2 regions of the Lysinibacillus phoenicis genome follow, and region 1 is predicted to be linked to the other one. Evidence: riboswitches for the same ligand, from Rfam matches in the RefSeq annotation. Region 1 holds a riboswitch; the other holds the start of a gene.
What was found. A riboswitch is a leader RNA that binds a small molecule or an ion and turns the genes downstream of it on or off. The one in region 1 is predicted to bind preQ1.
Positions count from the first base shown of each region.

Region 1 (7,891 bases):
CGTCCCCATTGGCACGATAAACATACCAAAATGTAAGGGCGCAAATGCTGCCGTTACCACATTAGCAACGACAATAGATAATAAATAAAATAGTATTCTCATCCTATTACTCCTCAAATCAATTTCAAGACATTATTGTAATGGCACCCCTATACACCTCTTTTATTCCCCCAAACAAGAGCATGTAACTGTGGTAGTACTTTGACATCTCTTAATTCTTCATCCTTTATTACTCGATCAATGAGCTCATGATATTTATCTAATAAATGGATAGCTATTCGTGAATTATCAATCGACGTAAGATCATCGTTACCAACTTGGAGATAAAAAGGAATCGTTGGATAACGATGATGAATTTGTTTAGCATAGTCGTAATCCTCTTGATTAAAAACGACTATTTTGAGGGATGTATGGTGATTACTGTTTCGATTTTTAAGTTTTTCGAAGATATTTGAGAGCATCGAATAGTCCGTAGTCATTCCAGAACTAGGTGGCTTTGGTGAAATTGTCAGCTCATCAATCTCATACATCCATTTTTGCCATCTACTTCCTTGCGTTTCCACACTAACCTTTATGTTGTTTTCTTTTAAAATCGCAATGAGCTCTTGCAAATTTGGATAGAGTGCAGGATTACCGCCCGAAATCGTAACAAATGAAAATCCACTGCCACCAAGACGTTTTAATTCAGACCAAATCTCTTCTGCTGTCATTTGGACAATAAGATGCTTTCTGCTACCATCCCACGTAAATGATGAATCACACCAGGAACAAGAATAATCACAACCTGCAGTTCTTACAAACATCGTCTTCTGGCCAACTACCATTCCCTCACCTTGAATTGTTGGTCCAAAAATTTCGATAATAGGTACTTTACTCAACTTCCATCCACTCCCGTCTTGCTTCTGCATAGCTTGTAGGAGTTTCGTAAAGCCTGATAAACTCTACACACGCACCGTTATATCCTTCATCAAGCAAGGCCTCAGTCAGCTTTTCGTAAATCCAAACAACAATGTTCTCTGCCGTCGTATTCATAGGTGGAAGTGTTTCATTTAAATAACGGTGATCCAAATGAATCTCTATTTTTTGTTTCCATATCTCTTTTATATCGCCAAAATCAATCATCAAACCACGTTCATCTGTGTAGCCACTCAGTCCTAATATGACACGATAGGTATGACCGTGCAGATTTTTACATTTCCCCTCATAATGATGTAAATGATGAGCAGCATCGAAGGTAAATTCTTTGCTTACGAGAACACGCTTTGCATGGTATTTCAATTGATTTCTTTGAATATCCTCATCTATTTTTTGGAGCCTCTCGACGATTTTATAATCTGACATGTCTTAAAACTCCTTCCTATAACTCAAATACTCATCAAGCCCTTTTTTTCGCAGGTTACACGCTGGGCATTCACCACAGCCATCTGCTATGACACCGTTATAGCAAGTTAACGTTCTTTCTCGAACAAACTCAAGCGCCCCAAGCTGATCAGCAAGCTCCCAAGTCTGTGCCTTATTCAGCCACATCAACGGTGTATCAATGACAAAAGAATCATTCATAGATAAATTTAACGTTACATTCAAGGATTTAATAAAAATATCTCGGCAATCCGGATATCCGCTAAAGTCTGTTTCACACACACCCGTTACAATATGCTTTGCTCCCACTTGGCTCGCTAAAACACCAGCAAATGAAAGAAAAAGTAGATTTCGACCAGGCACAAAAGTTGATGGAAGCTCACCATTTTCTCCGTCCTTCACCTCTATGTCTTGTCGTGTCAATGCATTCGGGGCAAGCTGATTCAGGAGTGACATATCCAGAATGTGATGCTTGACACCAAGCTCCTCTGTTATCACCTTCGCACATTCAATTTCCAGACGATGCCTTTGACCATAATCAAAAGTTACTGCCTCAATCTCTTTAAAACGTTCTTTTGCCCAGAACAAACATGTTGTGCTGTCCTGACCTCCACTAAATACAACAATCGCTTTTTCCTTTTTCATCCATAAAGACTCCCTTATATCGAAAAAACAGCACTCTAAGAAAAAGTGCTGCTTTCTTCTTAGTTTTTTTAAGAGGGTAGCTAAAAACCTCTTTCTTGCTTCACTTATCGATTATCAATTTTTTCTGGGTTAAGATCGTGATTCATTAAACGATAATTGGCTATTTCTTCGTATTTAGTTCCTGGCTTCCCATAGTTACACCATGGATCGATCGAGATACCACCTCGTGGAGTAAATTTCCCCCAAACCTCTATATATCTTGGGTCAAGTAATGTAATTAAATCATTCATAATGATATTAACGCAATCCTCATGGAAATCTCCGTGATTTCTAAAACTGAATAAATACAATTTTAGTGATTTACTCTCAACAATTTTTTTATCAGGGATATACGAGATATACATCGTTGCAAAATCAGGCTGATTTGTAAGCGGACATAAACTAGTGAACTCTGGACAATTAAACTTAACGAAATAATCTCGATTGGAATGAAGATTATCTACTGCTTCCAAAACTTCAGGTGCATAATCATATGAATATTGTGTACCTTGGTTACCCAACAATGTTAAATCCTTTAGTCCTTCTTCATGACTTCGACCAGACATAAAAAAACCTCCTTGTAAAATGTTTCCCAACACTTTTCAAGAGAGGCATTACCAATCATTCTATTAAAACATAAGTAAAAACATAAAAAAGCCACGTCCGATATGGACATGGCATAATGTCATGTTTCCATAGTTTTTTATAGAGGGTATCAGCTATGAACCTCTCCCGTACAAGTCCGGGCACATTCTTTTCTTCCATATCGTACAAAAAATAATACAGAACGTCAAATAGATTTTAAAAAAATCTTTCCTATTTGTGCTTTACTAATTAAATTGACAAAATGAATATATTTCTGTAAGTCCTTTCTCATTTTAAAGTTCTATTTTTTAATTACATTACTAGGAAAATAGAATTAAAATATAATTGATAAACTAATACTTATTATCAATATTTTGGTATATTCAAATATTCCGATATTCGAATTACTACTCCTGTGATAAATTGGAATTATCACACTTTTCTGTTTAGTGTGATAATTAAATGTGGAGGGAGAAATGAGTTTTGAAAAAGTTTACGTTTATGAAGTTTTTAAGTAGTATTATAGCTTTCGTTATGGTGCTTTTTCTATTGGTTCCATTATCGAGCGCAAGTGCTGAAGAATCTAAACCATTTAAACAGGATAGTCAAAGTGAAAGTATACTTCAACTTAAGGCGGCTATCGCTGAACAGCTAAGCTTGTCTAAAGATGGTCCAACTCTTCACGAAAGCTTACAAAATGTATCAGGCAATCAAGAAGTTGCAGTCATCGTACATTTATCTGAAACGCCTGTGGCACTAGAGCAGGGAATGAGCCAGGTGAAAGGCCAAAAGTTCTCTAATACGCGAGCAAATGAAGTACGTTCAAATGTAAAAGCTCAACAAGCAAAAGTAAAAAAAGAGTTAGCTACTAAAAATGTTCAAATGACTCAAGGCTACACATTTGATACTGTTTTAAACGGTTTTGCGGCAACAGTGAAAGCAAATGATCTCCCGAAACTGCTTTCAATAGAAGGAATTACATTAATCGAACCTGATGCAATTGTTTACGCATCAGAAGATAATACAATGAAATCATCGGAACTTATTAAGGAAGATCAATTAGAGGCCCAAATGAACACAAGTATTTCTTTCCTTGGGATCGAACAGCTGTGGAATGAAGGAATTGAAGGACAAGGAATAAAAGTAGCAGTATTAGATACTGGTATTGACGCAGATCACCCTGAATTCGCTGGAATTTACAAGGGGGGGAAAAACTTTATTCCAAATTCATCAACTTACACGAAGCCTCGAGCAGATGACGATGCATCGGAAACATTGCCTTCTGAGCGTCCTGCCGGAACACCTGAATTTAATGAAAAAGGAAGCTCGTTCTATACTTCTCACGGTACCCATGTTGCTGGAACCATTGCAGCAATCGGAGCAAACAAATTTGGTATTAAAGGAATTGCTCCAAAAGTAGACCTTTATGCTTACCGTGTTCTTGGTGCATATGGAAGTGGAGCTACATCTGGTATTGTTAAAGCAATTGAAACCGCTGTAACAGAAAAAATGGACGTTATTAACCTTTCTCTTGGTGGGGGAGCTAACTCTGAAACGGATGCTGGTTCATTTGCTATTAACAATGCAATGATGGCTGGAACAATCGGAGTAATTGCGACAGGGAACTCCGGCCCAAATCGCGGAACAATGGGCACGCCTGCAACCGCTCGTTTAGGAATTGCTGTCGGTAACACAACAAATCCTGAAACAAAGTATAACGGGGAAGTAAATGTTACAGTTGGTGACTACAACTTAACAAAACAGCTCCCATTAATGGGAACAACTTTTGGAAGGGATTTAGCAACACAGCTTCAAGGAGAATTTGACCTAGTTGCTATCCCTGGAAACGGGGAAGTAAAGGACTTTGAGGGAATCGATGTAAAAGGTAAAGTGGCATTGATCTCTCGTGGCAGTATCGCCTTTGTTGATAAAATTGCGAACGCAAAGGCAAATGGAGCTGTCGCAACAATTATTCATAACTTTGCTGGTGGAACAAATGCACCTAATATTTCAGGTACATTCCTTGGTGATTCATTTGCTTTTCTACCAACATTTGATATGTCCCAAACGGATGGCGATGCAATTCGAGCTGCATTAGCAGGCGGAACTGGAAAAGTTAGCTTTAGTCAATTTACTTCCACACAGACACTAGGAGATGAAGTAAACGATTCAAGTTCCCGTGGACCATCTACACCAAACTTTGATATTAAACCAGATGTAAGTGCACCTGGAACAAACATTATGTCAACGATTCCAATGTATAAAAAGGATTTCCCTGATGCAGATTATGCAGAAGCATATGATCGTAAAACAGGAACTTCTATGGCAACACCGCATATTACAGGTATTGTTGCATTACTTAAACAAGCAAATCCTGATTGGAACGCGTTCGACATAAAAGTGGCGCTTTCTAATACAGCAAAGGTTTTAGATAAAACAAAATACGATGTGTTCTCTCAAGGAGCAGGTCGTGTAAATGCTTATGCTGCAGCGCATCCAGAAATTCTTGCCTATGCACTGGATAGTGCAATTTTAGATGGAACTGGAGCTGTTTCAGAAAACTTGAAAGGTACAGTTACGTTCGGTCCACAACCACTTAAAGATCAGGATATTTCCGTAACAAAACAAATTTTAGTAAAAGATATAAAAGGGAACGGCGGTAATTATAACGTATCAATTGATGTGACAAAAACATTTGGTGATGCAACTGTTACAGTCGACCAGCCAACATTTAACCTAGCTGGTGAGCAATTGTTAAATATTACATTAACCGCTTCACAAGCTACTGCACCAAACGGCTCTGAAATACTAGGGTATATTCACATCAGCGGTGGAGCTACAGAAATTTCATTACCATTCGCAGCTGACTTTGGCAGCGAGGCAGTAACTGAACTTAAAGATTTAAAGATTACAGAAACAGACCTATCCTTCAACGGTGATGGAGTGAAAGATTCAGCTGTCCTTTCATTTACATTAACTGGAGATGTAACAACTAACTATATCGAGCTTTGGGATATTATGAATCCTCAAGGTGGAGAATATGGTGACGGCTACATCGGCTATCTTCACGCAGGTACTGCACTAGGAAAAGGATCTTATACGCTGAATATTGCTGGGCAGTACAAACCATGGGGACCAGAACCTGCCACAAAAATTCCAGATGGTCTCTATACAATTGACTTTACTGGTCTTGCGGCATCAGGAGTAGTGTCCGATTATGTTGGACCAATTATCGTGAAAACGACGAAACCAGAAATTACTGGTTCAGTTACTGAAGGTGTCGCTACAGGACAGGTAACAGATAAGTATATCGACTACAATGAAGAGTTATATTTATACGGTTTAAATTACAATTTAAATGATAAATTAAAAGCTTCCTATATTTCGACGATTAATGGCGAAGTACAAGCACCAGTTCCTTTTGAATTAAATCAAGACGGTAGCTTCACATTCCCAGTAACAGCAGAAACTAATGCTGTATCTGTAAAAATTGAAGACGCTGCCGGGAATGTTGGTGAAGCCTTAATATATGAAAAAGATGTAGTTGAACCAAAAGTAACGCTTTCTGTCAATCCAACAGAGTTAAACCTAACAGCTGGAGAAACTGCACAACTTACGGTAACAGAGACATCTACTCCTCCAGAAGGTGAAGCAACAGAGGAAGATGTAACTTCAAAAGCTACTTATGTGGTTGGAGATGAAAATGTTGCAACAGTAGCAAATGGATTAGTAACTGCTGTAGGTGAGGGCACGACTACGATTACTATTTCATACGGTGATAATGAAGCTAAGATAAATGTTACAGTTAAAGCACCTGTTGTAGAAACACCAATCGTAACACTAGAAATTGACCAAGCTAAGGTTGAAACTAGAATAGGTAAAGAAGTTTCAGTTAAGATTACTGAAGTAACTACTTTTGAGGGAAAAACAACAGAAAAAGATGTTACAACGCTTGCAACCTACGAAGTAACAAACGATAAAATAGCTTCTGTAAAAGCGGGGGCTGTAAAAGGAAAAGGTCAAGGTACTACGACAATTACAGTAACGTATGGTGATCACACATTAACATTTGATGTGGTGGTTGAAAAGCCTGGTAACGGTAATGGCAACGGCAACGGCAACGGTAACGGCAACGGCAACGGCAACGGTAACGGTAACGGTAACGGCAACGGTAACGGCAACGGCAACGGTAACGGCAACGGTAACGGCAACGGTAACGGCAACGGTAACGGCAACGGTAACGGCAACGGTAACGGCAACGGTAACGGCAACGGTAAAGATAATAATGAAGTTACCGAGGTTGAGTTATAATTAATTTTAGTTCAAGCAAAAAGAGAAATTGCGCTGTGCAATTTCTCTTTTTGCTATTAAATTTCCATGGTTCGCCTTAACTAGTCTAATTGCAGTTTTTTCGTACATGCTTTATAAGAAATTTAATGATGTGATTTAACTAAATTTTAGTTATTAATATAAAGAATGCTTCTTTCCTCTATAAATTAACAATTTAGTGCTTCAATATAAGAGGTCCTTCCTTTCATATAGGCAGGACCATTTAGTTTTATTTAAGCATTGTCGCAGTTAAAAATTCCCGAGTTCTCTCCTCTTTCGGATGGTTAAAAAATTGTTCAGGTGTGCCGCGTTCAATAATTTTCCCATCATGCATATACACAATCCAATCAGCTACTTCTCTTGCGAATCCCATTTCATGGGTTACAACAACCATTGTCATACCTTCTTCAGCCAAGTCTTTCATGGTTGTTAAAACCTCTCCCACAAGCTCGGGATCGAGTGCCGATGTTGGCTCATCAAAAAGCATAATGTCTGGTTCCATCGCAAGTGCTCTAGCAATCGCCACCCGTTGCTTTTGCCCCCCTGATAGCTTACTAGGATAGACATCCGACTTATCTTCCAAACCTACTTTTTTCAGTAATTGTTTTGCTTTGATGATAGCTTTCTCTTTGCCTACACCCTTTACCATAATAGGTGCTTCAATAATATTTTCCAGAACCGTTTTGTGTGGGAATAAGTTAAAATTTTGAAACACCATACCTACCTTTTCTCTAATCTTGTTAAGGTCATCTGTTCGTGGATTGACTTCATTTCCCTCAATTATAATATGGCCGTTATCCTTTCTTTCTAAAAAGTTCAAACAGCGAAGGAGGGTGCTTTTCCCTGATCCGCTCGATCCTATTAGACAAACAACATCGCTCTCGTAGACTGTCATGTCGATATTTTTCAATACATGTAAGTCTCCGAATGATTT
Region 1 covers NZ_JBDFMP010000002.1:2,807,719-2,815,609, reverse strand. Annotated here, with positions in the region: gene ABC382_RS15465 (VUT family protein) at 1-102, opposite strand, end outside; gene queE (7-carboxy-7-deazaguanine synthase QueE) at 150-878, opposite strand; gene queD (6-carboxytetrahydropterin synthase QueD) at 871-1,341, opposite strand; gene queC (7-cyano-7-deazaguanine synthase QueC) at 1,345-2,004, opposite strand; gene queF (preQ(1) synthase) at 2,109-2,609, opposite strand; PreQ1 riboswitch class I at 2,733-2,779, opposite strand; gene ABC382_RS15440 (S8 family serine peptidase) at 3,112-6,939, shown strand; gene ABC382_RS15435 (amino acid ABC transporter ATP-binding protein) at 7,187-7,891, opposite strand, start outside.

Region 2 (7,891 bases), 480 kb from region 1:
GTAAAGCTAATGCTAGAATAATACGATAAATGATCGCGCCAGCAATGACTGCAAAAGTAGTACGAATAATTGTTTTTGTACCAAAAATGGCTTCACCAATAATAACCGAAGCAAGACCGATAACAATCATACCAATCCCCATACTAACATCGGAGAACTTCGAGTATTGTGCGATTAAAGCTCCAGAAAATGCGACAAGTGCATTAGAAAGTCCTAGACCTAGAATGATAAGTGTATCTGTATTTGCTGAGAAGCTACGAATCATTCGTTTATTATCACCAGTTGCTCGAATAGCAAGCCCTACCTCAGTCTTTAAGAACCAGTCTGCTAATAATTTAATTAAAATCGTGATGATTAATACGACAATCAGCACACTCCATGTACCTGGTACATGCTGAAATCCCATGCCTTTTAATAGGTTATTAAGAGCATCATCGATCCCTAAATTACTCCAAAATGTTTGAAACTTTGAAAATATCGTTTCTGAATTTAGCAGTGGAATATTCGGGCGACCTATCGTATTTTCTGCAGTTAACCCCATAATACGTAGGTTTATTGAGTACAATGCAATCATCATTAATATCCCTGATAATAGCGGATTAATCTTCCCTTTCGTGTGGAGAATTCCTGTCATACATCCAGCAATAAATCCAGCAACAATTGCCACTAAAGTCGCTAAGATTGGGTGGTAGCCAAGCAAGACCATTGTTGCTGCAGTTGCCGCCCCTGTTACAAAGCTTCCATCAACCGTTAAATCCGGAAAATCTAACACCCGAAATGTTAAATATACACCAAGTGCCATAATTGCATAGATGATTCCTTGCTCCACTGCGCCAAATAATGCTAAAAACATCGTTGAATCATCTCCTAAATCTCTTTTTTATTTATACCGCTTATAAATGAAGATAAAGCGGGGATAGTTCTCCCCCGCTTCGTTTTACTTTTCTAGAAGTTCTGCACCCCAAGAATCTTTAATTTCAATTTCTAAATCATCCGCTACCTTTTTATTGATTAGTAGTTTTAAATTTTGTGGATATTGTGCTGGTGTATCAGCAGGTGTAGCTTCACCTTTTAAAATTTTCACAGCCATTTGTCCAGCTTCATAGCCAATATCAAAATATTCGAAACCATAAGCAGCTAAACCGCCTCGTGCAACAGAGTCTAGCTCTCCTACGATAAGTGGTAATTTATTTGTGTTAGCAACATCAATAACAGATTCTAACGCAGAAACCACTGTGTTATCAGTAATAATATAGAAAGCATCTACTTTACCAATTAACGATTCTGTTGCTTGTTTCACATCTGCTGAAGTGGATGCCGAAGCTTCTACAACCGTTAAGCCCTGCTCACCCATAACTTTTTTCACTTCTGAAACTTGTGCTACAGAGTTTTGCTCACCAGCATTGTAGACCATACCCACATTCTTTGCGCCAAGCTCTTTTAGAAATGCTACTGTTTTAGAAATCGTTTCAGGATGTAAATCGATTGTACCTGTAACATTTTTTCCTGGTTTCTCCATTGATTCAATTAACTGTGCACCAACAGCATCTGTTACAGAAGTGAAGATGATTGGAATATCACTTGTAGCTGTAGCAGCTGCTTGAGCAGAAGGTGTAGAGTTAGCAAAAATTAAATCTACGTTTGCACTCACTAGATTGTTAGCAATCGTTGTGTTAAGACTGTTATCTCCTTGTGCAATTTGTGAATCATATTCAACTTTTAATCCAGCATCTTCAATTGCCTTTTTAAAGCCTTCTGTTGCTGCATTTAAAGATGGATGTTCAACAATTTGAGTAATGCCGATTTTATATGTTTTATCATCTGCATTTCCGCTCTCACTTGCGTTGTTTGATTCATTCCCTTTTGAATCCGTTGAACTAGAACCACCACTACCACAGGCAGCAAGAAGTAACACTAATCCAAATAGAAGGAATGACAGCTTTTTTACATTGCCCTTCACAAATAATCCCCCCGATTAATAACTAAAATATCTATCGCACTTTATCCAAACAAAGTGTGAATGTATCGCTATATTATCGTTATTATTGAGCCTCGTCAACAACATTATGAATGTTCTGACTTTTAAATTTAACAAAATATTTTAGCTAATCATTCAATTTGGCGCTTTAAACCGCTAAACTACGCTGTTTTAGTTATTCGTTTTCTTTTTTAACATAGTAAAAAATATTTATGACAATTTTGCGACGCTAGGTCATTGTGGACAAAGTCTGACATTTGACTTCTACTAGATATCTATAATAAAATGTTTACTTGTGTGAAAGCACCGTGGTTCGTAACCATCCCACGAAAAAAAACTAAGGAGAAATGAATATGAAGATAAAATTTTTAGCAGCAAGTGGTATTATTGCAGCTTTATATATTGCTGTGACAATGCTTGTTGCACCATTTGGTTTTACAGAAGTACAGTTCCGCGTATCCGAGATTTTTAACCATCTAGTGGCCTTTAATCCACGCTTTGCCGTAGGGATCATTATTGGAGTATTGATCTCCAATCTTTTTTCACCACTTGGCATTTACGATTTAGTGTTTGGTGTTGGTCATTCTATGATCACACTTGGACTGTTCATTTTAATCTGTAAATTTGTCAAAAATATTTGGGCACGTTTAATTATTAATACATTTTTATTTACATGCACTATGTTTATCATTGCCTTTGAACTAAACTTAGCCTTAGAGCTTCCATTCTTCTGGACTTGGCTAACAGTGGCTGCTGGTGAGTTTGTTGTGTTAGCAGTTGGTGCACCTATTATGTATGGACTAAATAAACGTCTTCACTTTAAAAATTTGATTTAACAGACGAGTCTTAGGATTCGTCTTTTTTTCTTGACACTATTCTGAAAATATTCTACAATTCTTTCTAATAAATGCAAGGAAGAAGAGTAGTAGCAAGCACTGTAACTTCAAGAGAGCTGGTGGTAGGTGCAAACCAGTAGTATGTACTTGTGAATGGACTTCAGAGCAGCCTTATCCAAATGTAAGGCCGACCCACTCCCCGTTATCGGAGTAGAAGAGCGCGCAAAAATGCGAATCAAGGTGGCACCACGGTTACTCGTCCTTTTTATGAGGATTGGAGTGGCTTTTTTTTATGGAAAAATAGTATAGAGGAGTCGAGTAAAGATGAGTACAGTAGTAGAGAAAAAAGGTTATTTTGGTGAATTTGGAGGAAGCTTTGTTCCAGAGGAGCTTCAAAATGTATTAACTATTTTAGACGAGAATTTCCAAAAGTATAAAGATGATGAAGACTTTAAGAAAGAATTGGATTACTATTTCCGTGAATACGTTGGACGTAAATCCCCTCTTTACTTTGCAGAAAATTTAACAAAGCAATTAGGTGGCGCAAAAATTTATTTAAAACGTGAAGATCTTAACCATACAGGCTCACATAAAATCAATAATGTATTAGGCCAGATTTTACTAGCTAAACGTATGGGAGCAAATCGCGTTATTGCCGAAACAGGCGCTGGACAACATGGTGTAGCAACGGCAACTGCTTGTGCCATGTTCGGGATTGATTGCACCATTTATATGGGCTTGGAGGATACAAAACGTCAGGCATTAAATGTATTTCGTATGGAGCTTCTTGGTGCGAAAGTAGTAGCTGTTGATAAAGGGCAAGGTCGCTTAAAAGATGCTGTTGATGAAGCGTTCGCTGATTTAGTAGAAAACTATGAAACAACATTCTATTTATTAGGCTCAGCAGTTGGACCACATCCTTTCCCTTCAATGGTTAAACATTTTCAATCTGTCATTAGCCGTGAAAGTCGTGAGCAAATTTTAGCAAAGGAAGGAAAGCTTCCAACAGCCGTCCTTGCCTGTGTCGGCGGTGGTAGTAATGCCATTGGAGCATTTGCTGATTATATTGCAGATGAAAGCGTTCGTCTTATTGGAATCGAACCCGATCAAGCTGCTACATTAAACGAAGGGACGCCTGGGGAGCTACATGGCTTCAAATGTTTAGTGTTACAAGATGATGAAGGAAATCCCCTACCAACATATTCAATTGCAGCTGGTCTAGATTACCCTGGAGCAGGTCCAGAACATAGTCATTTGAAAACAATTGGCCGTGCGGAGTATGTAACTGTTACAAACGAAGAAGTTCTAGAGGCGTTTCAAGTACTTTCAAAGGTCGAAGGTATTATTCCTGCCCTTGAAAGCTCACATGCAGTTGCATATGCTCTAAAATTAGCACCAACTTTACCATCTGAGGAAAGCATTATTATTAATATCTCAGGTCGTGGTGATAAAGACGTTGAACAAGTTTTCCATATGTTAACAAAATAGTATTGTAAAAGAGCGATCTCCCTTTTTGGGACATCGCTCTTTTTACTTTATTTTAGTAAATTTCTGTAATATTATTTGCCATTAGGATTTACCTCTAAAACACTGTAGCTTACACTATTATGAAATTGCCTTTTTATGCAGCTTAATTTTCAGTTTTTCTAACATATCAACTGTCATTTTAGCTAAATCATACTCTGCTTTAAAGCCCCATTCTTTTTGGGCTGCTTCTATATTTAAAGAGTTTGGCCAGCTATCTGCTATAGCCTGACGCACTGGGTCCACCTGATAGTCCATTGTGAAATTCGGTAAGTGTTTCTTGATTTCAGCTGCAATTTGCGACGGTTCAAAGCTCATTGCTGTAATATTAAAAGCATTACGATGAACTAGCTTATTACCATCTGCCTCCATCAAATCTACAATAGCTTGTAAAGCATCTGGCATGTACATCATATCCATAAACGTACCCTCTTGGATATAAGATGTATACTTGCCCTGTTCGATCGCTTCATAGAAAATCTCTACCGCATAATCAGTCGTACCACCACCTGGAGGTGTTACATAGGAAATTAATCCAGGGAAGCGTACACCACGTGTATCAACGCCAAAACGATTAAAATAATAATCACATAGTAACTCACCCGCTACTTTATTAACGCCATACATTGTCGTTGGTCGTTGCAAAGTATCCTGCGGTGTATCTTCCTTCGGTGTAGATGGGCCAAATGCTCCAATAGAGCTTGGCGTGAAAAATTGCATATTTAACTCTCGTGAAACTTCCAATGCATTCATTAATCCACCCATATTTAAATTCCAAGCTAACAATGGATTTCTTTCAGCAGTAGCAGATAATAATGCCGCTAAATGCATCATCGTATCTGCACCGAAATCCTTTGCTAGATCATGCATTCTTTGTCCATCTGTCACGTCCAATATTTCAAATGGGCCCTTAGTATGTTCAAGCTTTCTAATATCTGTAGCAAGTATATTGTCCTCTCCATAAATACCACGAAGTTTTTCTACAAGCTCAGAACCTATTTGACCAAGTGCCCCAGTAACAATTATCTTTTTCATTTCTCAAAACCTCCACATGTGAACAATTGTACTTATGGAAAGTACAAAAATATATTGATAAACATTGATTTAATAACACTTTCAATGAAATTCATTATAATGTGTTCGTTTTGAAAATACAACAATTATATTAACGATATTCCTTAAAAGGAACAAACAATCCCTTACTTTCAGTATATGAACTCATAAAAAATATTGTGCTACAAAAATATATAAAACACATTTGTACATCTGAAGGATACACATTTTGTTGTTAACTCTATTTTATAAACAAACAAAAAAAGAATCCCCTTTCTCATAGGAGATTCCCTTTCAACATTTTTCTTTGAGAATAAATTATATCGAAAAACGTTTTACAGCTATTTGCAAAACTTTTGATACTTTGCGCAATTCTTTAATATAATTATTGAATTGTTCCTGTGCTGCCAATTGGTCTGCTGTTAGTGTAGCAACATGCTTAGTAGACATGGTATTCGTATCCGATAAAGCTGTTAACATAACAGCATCCTCACTTACTGTCTTTGTGTGATTGGCAATCTCTTGAACAGTGGCAGTTACTTCCATCATATAAGGCTTAATAGTATGTACTTTTTCTAAAATTTGATCGAAGCTTGACGCAGTTTGCCCTGTTACAGCAACACCTTTTTCAGTTGCCACCAACACGCCCTCCATCATTTGTACGGCATAGCTCGAATCTAAATGGATATTCTGGACAATGGATGTAATCGTTTGTGTTGATTGGACCGTTTGTTCTGCTAACTTGCGTACCTCATTAGCAACAACCGCGAATCCCTTTCCATGTTCTCCTGCTCTAGCAGCTTCGATAGATGCATTTAACGCTAATAAGTTGGTTTGTGCTGTTATTTTTTCAATGACCTCAATCATTTGATCAATCGATGATGCACGCTCAACCAAATTAAAGATCGCTGTATTGGATTTTTCAACAGCCTCCTTAATAGCCTTCATTTGTGCTAAATTAGCCTGTACAATTTCTGTTCCGCTTTCTGCATCTCGTGCTGTATGATGTGCGAAGCTTTCCACGACCTGCACTTTCTCTAAGATGACCTGTACATCATGTAAAACTTCCTCTAAGGAAGCCGTATTGGAAGCTAATTTGCTTGTAGAAGCTGCCGTTGAATCAGCAATAGATTGTACATCCTTTGCAATTTTTAACGTTGTTGTTGATGATTGCTCTGAGGATTCTTGTAATTTACCTGTCATTTCCTCTACTTCATAAGCACTATCCGTTACAGTATGGAGTAAACGCTTCACCTCAGTAGTCATTTGATTGTACGACAATACTACCTCACCAAGCTCATCATGGGCCACATAACTAGCATTTGCAGTGAAATCTCCTTGCTCTGCTCGTTTTAATAATGACTTTAATTGGCGCGTTGGCACATTGACTGATTGGGTTGCAATAAATCCGATCAGAATGACAAGCATCACAACCGTTAAACATACACCCCCTAGTAACCAATATCCAAATTGCACATCTTTCTGATAAGATTTTTGTCGATCTTTAGCTCTTTCAACTAAATAATTTTGTGTTTCTTCTAATAATGTATGACTTTCTTGACTTATGGGTAGAAAAGTCTGCGAATAAAACTGCTCTAGCTCTCCTTGGTTCAATTGCTTATAGTCCTCAATCAAATTTTCCTGCTCCTTGAACAAAGCTTTATATTTTTTGATCTGATGACTCATTTTTTTATCGATTTCCTGGCTATCTAGTTGCTCAATAGGCATAGTCATGTCTTTTAAAACGACAGTCATTTCTTGATAATCACCCTTAGCATCTACTATAAAGTCTAGTTGACGCTGTGATTCTTCAAGCTCATTTAGCAAACTAATTGGGACAAGTCCCTGTGTGTAACTCTCACTTGCATGCCACGACATCTTCCTCAAATAATCTACACTAAACACACCTAGCAATACATTCGATAATACACAAACAATCATGAGTACAAGTAACTTGTCCTTCACCTTTATGAAACGAAAAAAATGCATGATCCTTGGCTCCTTCTCCAACTCTTACCAATAATAATAGTATGAGGATATAAAGCCAGTGTTATGTTTTTGTAAAGATTACGCGAAGAATTAAGAGTTTTTGCCCACTCGATAGTTCTATATAAGTAATTTAATATACTTTTTATTTCATACTATTGATCCTAATTAACACCAATTCACTTCCTGAAACCTTCCATGCATTCCCAACGTTTATAGTATATAGAGAATGGAGGTATTACATTTGTCGCAACTCAAGAGATTGGACGTTAGTTTAATAGTAAGTCTTCTTCTGCTAGGTGGTATTAGCTGCCTTTTTGTCCATTCTAGTAGTGTCAACTTCGCTCAATATTCTAGTTCCTTCATTATTAAGCAATTTATATTTTACTTTATTGGTTTTTTTATCATGTTTGGAATTTCCCTACTTGATATTGAACAATTAAAAAGGATTGGCTGGCCATTTTATGGATTGATAGTACTATTAACGGCTGGACTAATCATTGCACCAGAGAGT
Region 2 covers NZ_JBDFMP010000002.1:2,327,196-2,335,086, forward strand. Annotated here, with positions in the region: gene ABC382_RS13105 (ABC transporter permease) at 1-853, opposite strand, end outside; gene ABC382_RS13110 (ABC transporter substrate-binding protein) at 938-1,960, opposite strand; PreQ1 riboswitch class I at 2,281-2,325, shown strand; gene ABC382_RS13115 (QueT transporter family protein) at 2,332-2,814, shown strand; T-box leader at 2,882-3,081, shown strand; gene trpB (tryptophan synthase subunit beta) at 3,139-4,302, shown strand; gene ABC382_RS13125 (L-threonine 3-dehydrogenase) at 4,420-5,373, opposite strand; gene ABC382_RS13130 (HAMP domain-containing methyl-accepting chemotaxis protein) at 5,710-7,380, opposite strand; gene ABC382_RS13135 (FtsW/RodA/SpoVE family cell cycle protein) at 7,622-7,891, shown strand, end outside.
Region 2: linked by a shared signal. The riboswitch ahead of ABC382_RS13115 (QueT transporter family protein) and the one ahead of queF (preQ(1) synthase) in region 1 are both predicted to bind preQ1.